Regions from separate parts of the Paenibacillus sp. CFBP13512 genome, predicted to be linked through region 1. Evidence: predicted binding sites of a transcription regulator. Region 1 holds the regulator's gene; the other holds the start of a gene.

Region 1 (5,588 bases):
GTCTTTGGAAAAATATAATCAACAAACGCATGTATATTACAGGAGGAATAGGATCAACAGTAGATGGAGAAGCATTTACACTCGATTATGATTTACCTAATGATACGATGTATTGTGAGACTTGTGCTTCGATCGGATTAATCTTTTTTGCCTTTAATATGCTCAAAAATGAAGCGAGATCTGAATATGCAGATGTGCTAGAACGTGCCTTATACAATACTGCTATTGGTGGTATGGCGCTGGATGGTAAGCATTTCTTTTATGTCAATCCGCTAGAAGTGCATCCAGAAAGTAGCCGTCATGATCCGGGGAAAAGTCATGTGAAATTTACAAGACCAGAATGGTTCGGTTGTGCTTGTTGTCCGCCGAATCTAGCTCGCTTATTAACATCACTTCACAAATATATTTATACTGTTCAAGCAGACACAAATACGATATACACTCATTTATTTATGACCCATACAACAGAGTTAGAGATCAATGATCATCCTGTGCAATTGGAGCAAATTACTAATTTGCCATGGGAAGGTGATGTTTCTATAGTCACACAGATGAAGCAATCCACTTCGTTTACATTAGCCATTAGATTGCCATACTGGGCTGAACATTATTCTTTATTGTTAAATGGTAATCCTATAGATGCAGACCCCATCAACGGATATATACACATTGATCGAATCTGGCATAGTAATGACAAGCTAGAATTGAAGTTACCGATGGAGATTAAAGAATATACCGCTCATCCATTAGTACGGGCGGATATAGGCAAAGTTGCTATAGGTCGAGGGCCATTTATATATTGTGCAGAAGAGGTTGATAATGGAGAGCATTTGCATTTGGTTCAGTTAACGCAAGATCAGACATATGAGTATGAATTTGATGAACAATTATTAGGTGGAGTAGGCACGATTAAAGTAGAAGCTCGAAAAAGAAATATAGAACCAGAGTGGGAAGATGTATTATATGCTTCTAAAGCTCCTCAAACGTATACGTCTACAGCGTTACGTCTAATTCCTTATTACTGCTGGGCGAACCGACAAATAGGCGAAATGCGTGTATGGCTTAATAAAGCTTAATAAACATTCAGAAAGGAGAATACACAATGAAATCCAAAATGAAAATTGATCCCCAAAAATTTGCATACACTGTGATTTCAAGTTATTCATCAGATAAAGAGAATGCAGAAGCGATTGCCAAAGATCATCTGAGCGTATTTTTGAATGCTTATTTTGTAGCAGAAAAATTCAATATATTAGAATCTCAATTAGCAGAAAAAGCAGAAAGTAAAGATTTCAAAGCATTATTAGCTAAATTAATGGATACTAAGCTTTTTGGATAAGGTAGAACAAGATATTAGTTGAAAAAATATAATAGTAAGAGGAAATAAAAGGTATTCATTCTCTCAGATTAGGTTATGATGAAAGGGTAATTTAACTTATGAGAGAGGTGAGGTTATGGGTTGGATTGAGTCTGCGGCAATACGTGCGCGAGAAGAGAAAGTAGAGAAGGAAAAAGCTCATACCTATTCTTTAGAAATCCACGAACATTTTTTAGAACACTGCGAAGATTTATGGATGAAGTTTTCTACGATTTTAGAAGAGATCCAAGAAAATTTCAAAGAAGATTGTAGTGTTCAAAAAAAAGATGGAACTCAATTAGTCATTACAATCGCTCTCGTTGTTATTACGATCAATGCTGTTAAAAAAAATCTGACTGAGCACTATCATGGAGAAGCTTATATAGAATATAGTTGCTCACACAATCCAGGAAAACCTCAACTTGCTGTAGAATCATTATATTTAAATCCAATCGATCATCCTGTGTGGATGTATAAAATGGAGCAGAATGGAAAAGAAGTAGATGTTCCTTTTAGTGAGATCGAAGCTGAAGATGTTATTAAAACAGCTCTATGGAAATATATACAATAAATATGTAATAGTAATAAACTACAAAAAAGACCACTATCGATTAAGATAGTGGTCTTTTCTTATGATACATATGATTTAGTGCAGATTACGGAACAAACCTACAACTTTACCCAAAATCGTAACATGCGTCAGACGTAGTGGCTGATACATAGGATTTTCAGGTTGTAGACGAATATGGTCTTTTTCTTTATAAAAAGTTTTGACCGTTGCTTCATCGTCTTCTGTCATAGCGACAACAATATCGCCATTATCAGCGGTTTGTTGTTGACGTACGATCACGTAATCACCATTATAAATTCCTGCTTCAATCATACTGTCTCCAACTACAGAAAGCATAAATACTTGTCCTTCACCTGTAAAATTCTGTGGTAGAGGGAAGTAATCTTCAATATGTTCTGTAGCTGTAATCGGAACACCGGCGGTTACTTTTCCAATAATAGGAACACGAGATACCGTTTGAGCGAAAAGAATATTACTTTCAGACTCTTCTTGACCCAACAACTCGATGGCACGAGGTTTGGTCGGGTCGCGTCGAATCAGTCCTTTTTTCTCCAAACGATCCAGATGACCATGTACAGTAGAACTAGAAGCAAGACCTACAGCTTCACCAATTTCACGTACAGATGGCGGGTAACCTTTAAGTTTGACTTCATTTCGGATAAATTCCAAAATGGCCTGTTGGCGACTTGAAACTTTTGACATACCTTATCAACCCCAATGCTAGTAACGTTTGGCAAAATTATAACATAGAACTACCGTTCGTACAAACATAAGTTCTAAAATTTGTATATTTATTTGTTATTTGCTTATTTTCGTAGTCTATTCATCATCTAAATAGCATTATCTATAGTCCAAAAGTTGCGATAAAAAACACGAACGAAAGTTCGTAAAAAACTATTGAGTAAAACATATGTTCGTGTTATAGTGAATTTGAGAAAACAAGAACAAATGTTTGGAGCGTGATGAAAATGTTAAAATATACTACATATCGTAGCATCCACAATCAGTCTGAAGAGGATGAACAACAGATTGATACATCAGGATCAGATATACATCATACATCAACAGGTTATTCGGAAAAGCAAGCACAACAAGAAGCTATTCATGCTACACGGGCGGACAAAGATGTAGTTGTGGATGAGTGGACTTACGTACCTACCGTACAGAAGATCCGCAAGCCGATTCAACCAAAAGGCAAAAAGACGTTACGTCAAAAAACACTTCATCTTATCCAAAGCACAGCGCAAAAAGTAAAATGGAAATCAGGCGGACGTTTGATGGTATGTTTTGTTTTTGCAGGCGTATTGTTATACGGTGGAGTCATTCATAATTTCGTAGTTGCAGACAAGGTAGAAGGCCCTACACAAAAAGTAGTGGTACATGCAGGAGACAGTCTATGGAGTATTGCGAAAGAATACAAATCTGTACAGACAGATACGCGAGATTATATTGCTCAGATTCGTAGTGAGAATCAATTGGATTCAAGCGAAATCCAAGCAGGAGATGTGTTGGTTATTCCTTACGATTAATACACTATACTGAACTTAAATATACATGACTTATGGATACATGTATCGCAGGTAGTTTGTGTATGGGATAATGTCATCCGGTTAGGAATATTGTGATCGAACGATCAATATCGTCAAAGTTTGTTGAGATCTATAGATCTTGACAAGCTTTTTTTTACATGTCAAAGTTAGTGGGGCAAAAAGCACACCGATCACATGGAGGTTAATTATGGATATCGATACACTGATTACACGCATCAATGAATTAGCTCGTAAAAAGAAAAGTTCAGGTCTTACAGCAGAAGAAACGATAGAACGTGATGAATTACGTGCTGTTTATTTGAATAATATTCGCAGTAATTTCCGTCAACAATTAGATACAATTGAATTTGTAGAAGATACTGAATCATCGGATAACACCAAAAATAGTCAGAAATAAGAACATATAATAGCTTCAATCCACAAAAGAAAAATGAACGATAATAAGGGTGCTCTGGCCGATCTAGAACAGAGCATCCTATTTTGCTATAGAAATTTGGGGCTTGTTCTGGCATGATAAGATAGAAGGAAGTCTTCTGCTTTTATTGTAAGGCTTACATTATCTATTAGGGGGAAACAAAGTATGTCCCGTTCCTGGGAAAGGCAAGTTCGACGTAACTCAAAGCAAGTCAATGCTACACGTAGAAAACAAGGTCAGACTTCTATCGGTGGCAAAACCAGTATTTCCGAATATACGGCATATAAAGGAAGAAATATTGTTTTTCCAGCTGCTCTAGTGATATTGGGAATTATTTATGCTGTTATGGGTATTATGTATCCAACAGCTGATGGATTTAGTGCGATCTTTATCATTACTGTCGCATTGTATATCTTACTGGGTGTTATGCTTTATTTCCGCAAACCGTACTTGAAAATTGGTAGAGATTCACTGATTACAACCAAATTTAATCGTGATCGTCTGATTTCTTCATCTCAAGTGAAAAGTATCCGTCTTCAAAAAGGATATGTTGTTATTGAACATAGCTCCAAAGGTGGAAGCTGGGTATTCTCTCGTACTCTAAACCGTTATGATACAGATGCAATGAGCGAGCATTTGCGTACATTTGCAGCACAACACAAAATTACGATTCAAGAAAAAGCGTAAGCTTTTTGGAGAATGATTGGCATATAGCATCTATATCTGAGCAAGCATTCTAGTTCTAGTATAGTCAAAGTAATCATTATCGTTGAGGAGGTACAGGCAGTGAGTATTGAAGCCGTGTTGTTTGATCTAGATGATACGTTATTATGGGATGAACGCAGTATAGAAGAAGCTTTTGCAGAGACTTGCCGTGTGGCTCAGGAAGCGACAGGGGTAGATCCTATCGCTTTGGAAGAAGCTGTACGTAGAGAAGCAAGAGCACTTTATGAATCCTATGAGACTTTTCCATTTACACAATGGATAGGAATTAATCCGTTTGAAGGCTTGTGGGCTCAATTTTCCGCAGGTGAACAACCAGAATTCCGTCAATTGCAAGCAATTGCACCGACTTATCGCAAAGAATCATGGCGTAACGGTCTAAGTGCAATGGGGATCGAAGATGAAGCTTTGGCACTACAACTGTCTGATCGATTCGTTCAAGAACGACGTAACCGTCCTCATATCTATGAAGAAACATTTCAGATTTTGGATGAATTACAAGGTAAAGTGAAGCTATTGTTACTGACCAACGGTTGCCCTGCTTTGCAACAAGAAAAGTTAGACGGTGTGCCCAAATTAGCTCCTTATTTTGATCAGGTGGTTGTATCGGGTGCATTTGGCAAAGGGAAACCGAATGCTGAGATCTTTGAGCATGCGCTTGGTTTGTTGGAAGTACAACCTGAGCATGCACTGATGATCGGGGATAAGCTTACTACAGATATCAAAGGCGCACTTGCAGCAGGTATTAAGTCTGTCTGGGTGAATCGTAATGGTAAAGTCAATGATAGTGAGATCAAGCCTGATTATGAAATTAAAAGCTTAACTGAGATCCATCAGATTACAGCTCAGTTGGTGTAATAGACTGATCGGTTACGTACCAATAGTATCAAACACATCACAAAAATCCCTTACCCGATCAAAGCGGTAAGGGATTTTGTATGTGTATACTTATGCTTTTTGGAAAGAGCTATC
Region 2 (5,588 bases), 290 kb from region 1:
GCCAGACATTGTGGAACAACATGGTGCACAAGCAGATGTATATCACAGGCGGAATTGGTTCTACGCATCATGGTGAGGCTTTTACTATTGATTATGATCTTCCTAATGATACAGGGTATTCAGAGACTTGTGCAGCAGTAGGAATAGTCTTTTTTGCTCATCGAATGCTACAGATTGAAGCCAAAAGCGAATATGCCGATGTGTTAGAACGAGCTTTATACAATACAGTCATTGGCGGCATGGCGCAGGATGGTAAGCATTATTTCTATGTGAATCCATTAGAAGTCTGGCCGTCTGCTTGTCATCATAATCCAGGCAAGCATCATGTAAAGCCTGTACGTCAGAAATGGTTTGGCTGTTCCTGTTGCCCTCCTAATATTGCACGTCTGGTCAGTTCATTAGGGCAATACATCTATAGTACTGATCAAGATACGATATATACGCATCTGTATATCGGTGGGGAAGCACAATTAACACTTGGAGAACACCAAGTCGTTATTCAGCAAGAAAGTGGATACCCGTGGAATGGAGCGACTCGTTTTTCTTTTCAATTACAACAACCTCAATTGTTTACATTGGCTTTGCGTTTACCCAATTGGTGTAAACAAGCTACGCTTACGATCAACGGTGAAGCAATAACTTATGAGTCCTTATTGCGTGATGGATATATCTATATTCAGCGAGAATGGTCAGTAAGTGATGTTATAGAATGGAATATGGAGATGCACGTACAAGTGATTCATAGTCATCCAAGACTGCGGGCTACAGCGGGCAAGGTCGCTTTACAATATGGCCCATTAGTATACTGTCTGGAGCAAGCAGATAATGGAGAATTGATCTCAGCATTATCTATTCATCCTGAACAGCTATTGACTGCCCGATTCGATCCACAGTTGCTAGGAGGAACGATCGTCATTGAAGGTACAGCTGTGCGAGAGCAAGAAGAGGGATGGGGCGACAATCTGTATCAGGATAGTACTCCGATACCTCAACAACAACCATTTACAGCGATTCCTTACTTCCTGTGGGCAAATCGTGGTGAAGGCGATATGGCCGTCTGGATTCGTAAAAGTGAAGCCTTTTCTACAACTTCATCAACTAAGTAGGACAAGAGATGCGATATTTAGATGTCGCATCTCTTTATTTTGCAGAAAATAGTATGAAAAAATGTCAATTTAACGAAAAAAGCGAACATTTGTGCTTATTTTTTAGCTTAAACTATTGAATCAATATGCAGTTAAATGTAAAATAGAATAGAGAAGTGTAAAGGGGGGTTAATTTTGGCTAAAGCAAAAGTAGCAAAGCGTCCAACACGGGATGAATTTGTACTAGAAGAGATCGGTAATCAACTTACTGAAGCCTATCAAGAAAAATCGGAAATTTTGCTGACTGTCTGGGGTACAGAAGAACCTGTACGCGGTCAGATTGTAAATATGGATCCACGTACAGGTCGAGTACATGTACAATATGAAGAAGAACTTCATAAAGTCAAATTTATGGATATTATGGGTGTAAATTACCCGAGAGATTAAATAAATTGTTTTGACAAAATAATGATATTCAGAATATACTAGCATAGCCGATTATCTGCTATGCTAGTATTTTTTTTGGAGGATAACTTATGTCATTTAATCAAGAGCAAGACCCGCTAGGTTTGCTGTTATCCAGAACATATTTGGCTTATAAGAAAAAAGCTTCTCATCTTTTACAGGATTATAATATCACTCCAGAACAATTTGGAGTTCTGAACAACCTTGTGGTTCACGTAGGCATTTCTCAGAAAGCATTAGCTGAATTATTTTCTAAAGATCAGACCAGTATTGGTAAAACGATTGATCGATTGGAAAATAAAAAACTGATCACACGTACAGTAGATCCTGCTGATCGCCGAGCTGTATTATTGCATTTGACTGCGCAAGGACAAGCATTGATCGCAACCACACAGCCGATTATGAAAGAGGTTGATGATGAGATCAATAGCCTATTTCCACCGGAACAAGTAAAACAGTTTATTGCCACAATCAATCAATTGTTTGACCATTTATCCCGCTGATACTGTCAGCTGGATATTTTTTGGCGTAATACATGCATAACCATTTATATTCTATGCATGTAATTTTAAAAAGAAAAGTTGTATTTGGAGGAGAAAAGAATGACTGTATTCAAAACGTTTAAAGATTTTTTGGGCATTACCCAGACTAAGGTAGGGATCGTATTTTCTATTTTTGTACCTTTAGTCTTTTTATTATTCTGGATGACGGGTTATCACGGAGCTACAGAGCGAGTGGATCAACTGGTGGTAGGTATTGTCAATGAAGACGGAACAGCAGGTGATAATATTGCTCAAGCGATCGCTACAGGGGTTCCATACAAGACTCAATCTTATCCGTCGTTAAACGAAGCACAACAACATATGGATAATGGTGAACTGACCATGGTTATTTCTATTCCTGCTCATTTCACCGAAGATGTAGCGAGCAATGGCAGTACTCAGATGAATTATTATATCAATCAAGGGAACTCCGATATTGCGAAGTCCATCGTACAAAGTTCTGCTGCACAAATTTCCTCGACGATAGGCGAACATGCTTTTGCTGATGTTCATCAAGAAATCGTGACTACAAATGTGGTCAAAACACATGATATTTCTAATTTTGCCATTTCAATGTTGCCTATGATCTTAGGTTTTGTCACATATGTTGGTGTTATGACCATGAATATCCAATTAAACATTGCATCTATGATGTTAAAGCGTGATCATAGTAAGTGGCAGATCTTTTGGGGAAGACAGATATTACTGCTGGCAATCTCTATCGTAGCTTCATTACTGATTACGACAGTAGCCACGCTATTCGCAGATACAGCCGCTTCATTCTGGCAAATGTGGAGCTTTCATCTATTGGTCTACATTTCCTGTATTGCTGTTACACAAATGGCGTTCGCTTTATTCGGCAATGTGGCTCCATTATTCAACGTAGCGTTAATTCCGCTTCAGTTGATGACCGCAGGAAATATCATCCCTGCTGCTATGTTATCTCCTTTATATCGAAATGTAGGACACTTTTTACCAGCTCCAAATGCTATACAAGGCTATTTAAGGTTAATTTATAGTGGGGCTTCTGTATCCTCATTTGTGATTCATTTACTATGGATAGCGATTGTCACTTTTGGAATCACATGGATTCGTACAGCGCTGATCAAGCCAGCACCAAGCCCTATCAATCATCCGGCAAATAGTCACTAATCTCCAGTAGACTGAACAAGGTTGTTGTGTATGTATTATCTGTACTATTCCAAAAGGAGGCGTTAACGATGTCATTATCACACATTCTAGTTCCTTATGATGGCTCAGAACATTCTCAAAAAGCGTTAGAGAAAGCGATTGGTCTTGGAACAGAACTAAAAGCTCAGATTGAAGTATTGTATGTAGATTCAACGTCTACAGAGATTTTGCAACAACCGTTAGTGATTCCTACACATGAACTAGAATCTTATTTTGACCATGAAGAAGAGGATGTACGCCTTAATCTACGTCAATTGATCTCCACTATTCCTAATGCTCAAGCCACAGTGATTCAAGGCAGTGCGGGTAAAAGTATCGTTAAGTATGCAGACAGCATTGAAGCAGATCTGATTATTATGGGTAGTCGTGGGCTAGGTACTGTAAGTGAATTTGTAATGGGTAGTGTTAGTCATTATGTAACACAGCGCGCCAAATCTCCTGTTATGATTGTGAAATAAACGAATCAAATAAAGGATGTACAGACACCCAATATCTTTTCTCTCAGTTAGAGAAGGGTATTGGGTGTTTTTGTAGGCGTCTATATTCATGCTCAATCAGTGGATCGATATTCTTATACAGACTATTTCTACATTTCTATAAATGATATTTTGATCCAGATAAAGGATAAAATATCGTACAAAGCGAATAGTTACAAAGTGAAATGAAAACGTTAACATTTTGAAGGAGGACAAATCATGAACAGCAAATTACTTAACAAATGGGGCAAAATCAGCTGTATGATGTTGATCGGAGGGTTATTAAGTACATCGTGGGGAACATCTTCTTCTGTAGACGCTTCTGCAACCGCTTACAAATTTGATTTTGGTGGCGGTGCAGTGACTTCTGGATATACAGGCGTACAAGCTTCGACCGCTTATACTGCTTCAACAGGCTATGGATTTAACACGCCAGCCAATATCAAAAATGTATCTGCTTCAGGGACAGGTGTAGCTAGTGATGCAGTACAATTTGTCACCTTTGGAACGAAAAGTAGTAATACTTTTAACGTTGATCTACCTAATGGATTATATGAAGTGAAAGTGACACTCGGTAACACCACGCGTTCTAGTGTAGCCGCAGAAGGGGTATATCAGTTGATTAATATGACGGGAAACAATGCGACTGATCAATTCCAGATTCCGATTACCGATGGTCAGCTTAACTTCTTAGTCACAGAGGGCAAAGCAGGGGCTGCCTTTACATTAAGCGCACTTGAAATTACACAAGTATCGACCAATCCGACCACTCATCCAACGATCTACGTAGGTGGCGACTCCACAGTAGCAAATTATTATCCTTTGACTAGCAGTGTACAAGGTGGATGGGGACAGATGTTACCTCAATTTATTAACAAGAACGATTATCTCATACGCAATATGGCATCCGGTGGACAAATTGCGCGTGGATTCCGTGATGATGGACAACTGGAAGCCATTTTGAAATACATTAAGCCGGGCGATTACTTTATTGTGCAACTGGGTATCAATGATACGAATGTCAAAAATAATACGACAGAAGCACAATTCAAAGATATTATGCGAGATATGGTGAATCAAGTGAAAGCCAAAGGCGCTACAGTTATTCTATCTACACCTCAAGGCAGAGCAACTGATTTTGATAGTGCAGGTGTCCATCATGCAGAAGGTCGTTGGTACCGCGGAGCAACGATAGCAGTGGCTCAAGAAACCAATGTTCCGTTAATTGATCTAAATGTACTCAGTTCTGCTTATTTCACTTCGATCGGGGCAAATGCTACATTAGCATTGTATATGAACGGTGATACATTACATCCTAATTATGCTGGCGCCACCCAGCTTGCTCGTATTGTTGTTGAAAATATGAAAGCCCAAGGGTTATATTAATCGTTGAACGAGGAATGAAAGTGGTACTTCTGTATATCCAAAGCTTCTTCGCTTATATAGGGAGAAGCTTTTTTCATATATGATGACTTATTATGTTCATACATAACTAAAGAAACTATAGTATAATACCTTAAGTATTGCTATGCTCGACTGTGAAAGGTAGACTATATACGTTGAGCTTTTTCATTGTATGAATAACTTAATCCGATCTTCTGTTATAGAAGGTCAGACCTGATGGAGGATATATTATGTTACTTATCGAACCAACTTTGATTCAACAACGAATCGATGATCTACAAGATCAAGATTTGTATATTCATTTGGAAATGACCACTGGAGCCTATGCCGCTCATTTGGATAGTACCAAGCATCCAGCCGCTACTTTTATCAGTAATGCGACATTACGCTATATTCATGGTTCTATTTCTGGCGAAGGTCCATAT

The links. The regulator LexA, encoded in region 1, represses DNA repair genes until DNA is damaged. The targets are predictions, from matches to a motif close to CGAACATATGTTCG.
Region 2: the regulator LexA is predicted to act here: its motif matches at 1,189-1,202, upstream of PaeCFBP13512_RS06000 (YolD-like family protein).

The regions. Positions count from the first base shown of each region.
Region 1 covers NZ_QGAD01000003.1:64,065-69,652, forward strand. The annotation lists gene PaeCFBP13512_RS04730 (glycoside hydrolase family 127 protein) at 1-1,076, shown strand, start outside; gene PaeCFBP13512_RS04735 (hypothetical protein) at 1,103-1,339, shown strand; gene PaeCFBP13512_RS04740 (hypothetical protein) at 1,455-1,928, shown strand; gene lexA (transcriptional repressor LexA) at 2,004-2,630, opposite strand; gene yneA (cell division suppressor protein YneA) at 2,897-3,457, shown strand; gene PaeCFBP13512_RS04755 (DUF896 domain-containing protein) at 3,666-3,875, shown strand; gene PaeCFBP13512_RS04760 (hypothetical protein) at 4,059-4,580, shown strand; gene PaeCFBP13512_RS04765 (HAD family hydrolase) at 4,680-5,474, shown strand; gene PaeCFBP13512_RS04770 (cupin domain-containing protein) at 5,565-5,588, opposite strand, start outside.
Region 2 covers NZ_QGAD01000003.1:354,446-360,033, forward strand. The annotation lists gene PaeCFBP13512_RS05995 (glycoside hydrolase family 127 protein) at 1-1,106, shown strand, start outside; gene PaeCFBP13512_RS06000 (YolD-like family protein) at 1,281-1,532, shown strand; gene PaeCFBP13512_RS06005 (MarR family winged helix-turn-helix transcriptional regulator) at 1,622-2,053, shown strand; gene PaeCFBP13512_RS06010 (YhgE/Pip domain-containing protein) at 2,153-3,244, shown strand; gene PaeCFBP13512_RS06015 (universal stress protein) at 3,313-3,741, shown strand; gene PaeCFBP13512_RS06020 (rhamnogalacturonan acetylesterase) at 3,979-5,145, shown strand; gene PaeCFBP13512_RS06025 (YojF family protein) at 5,394-5,588, shown strand, end outside.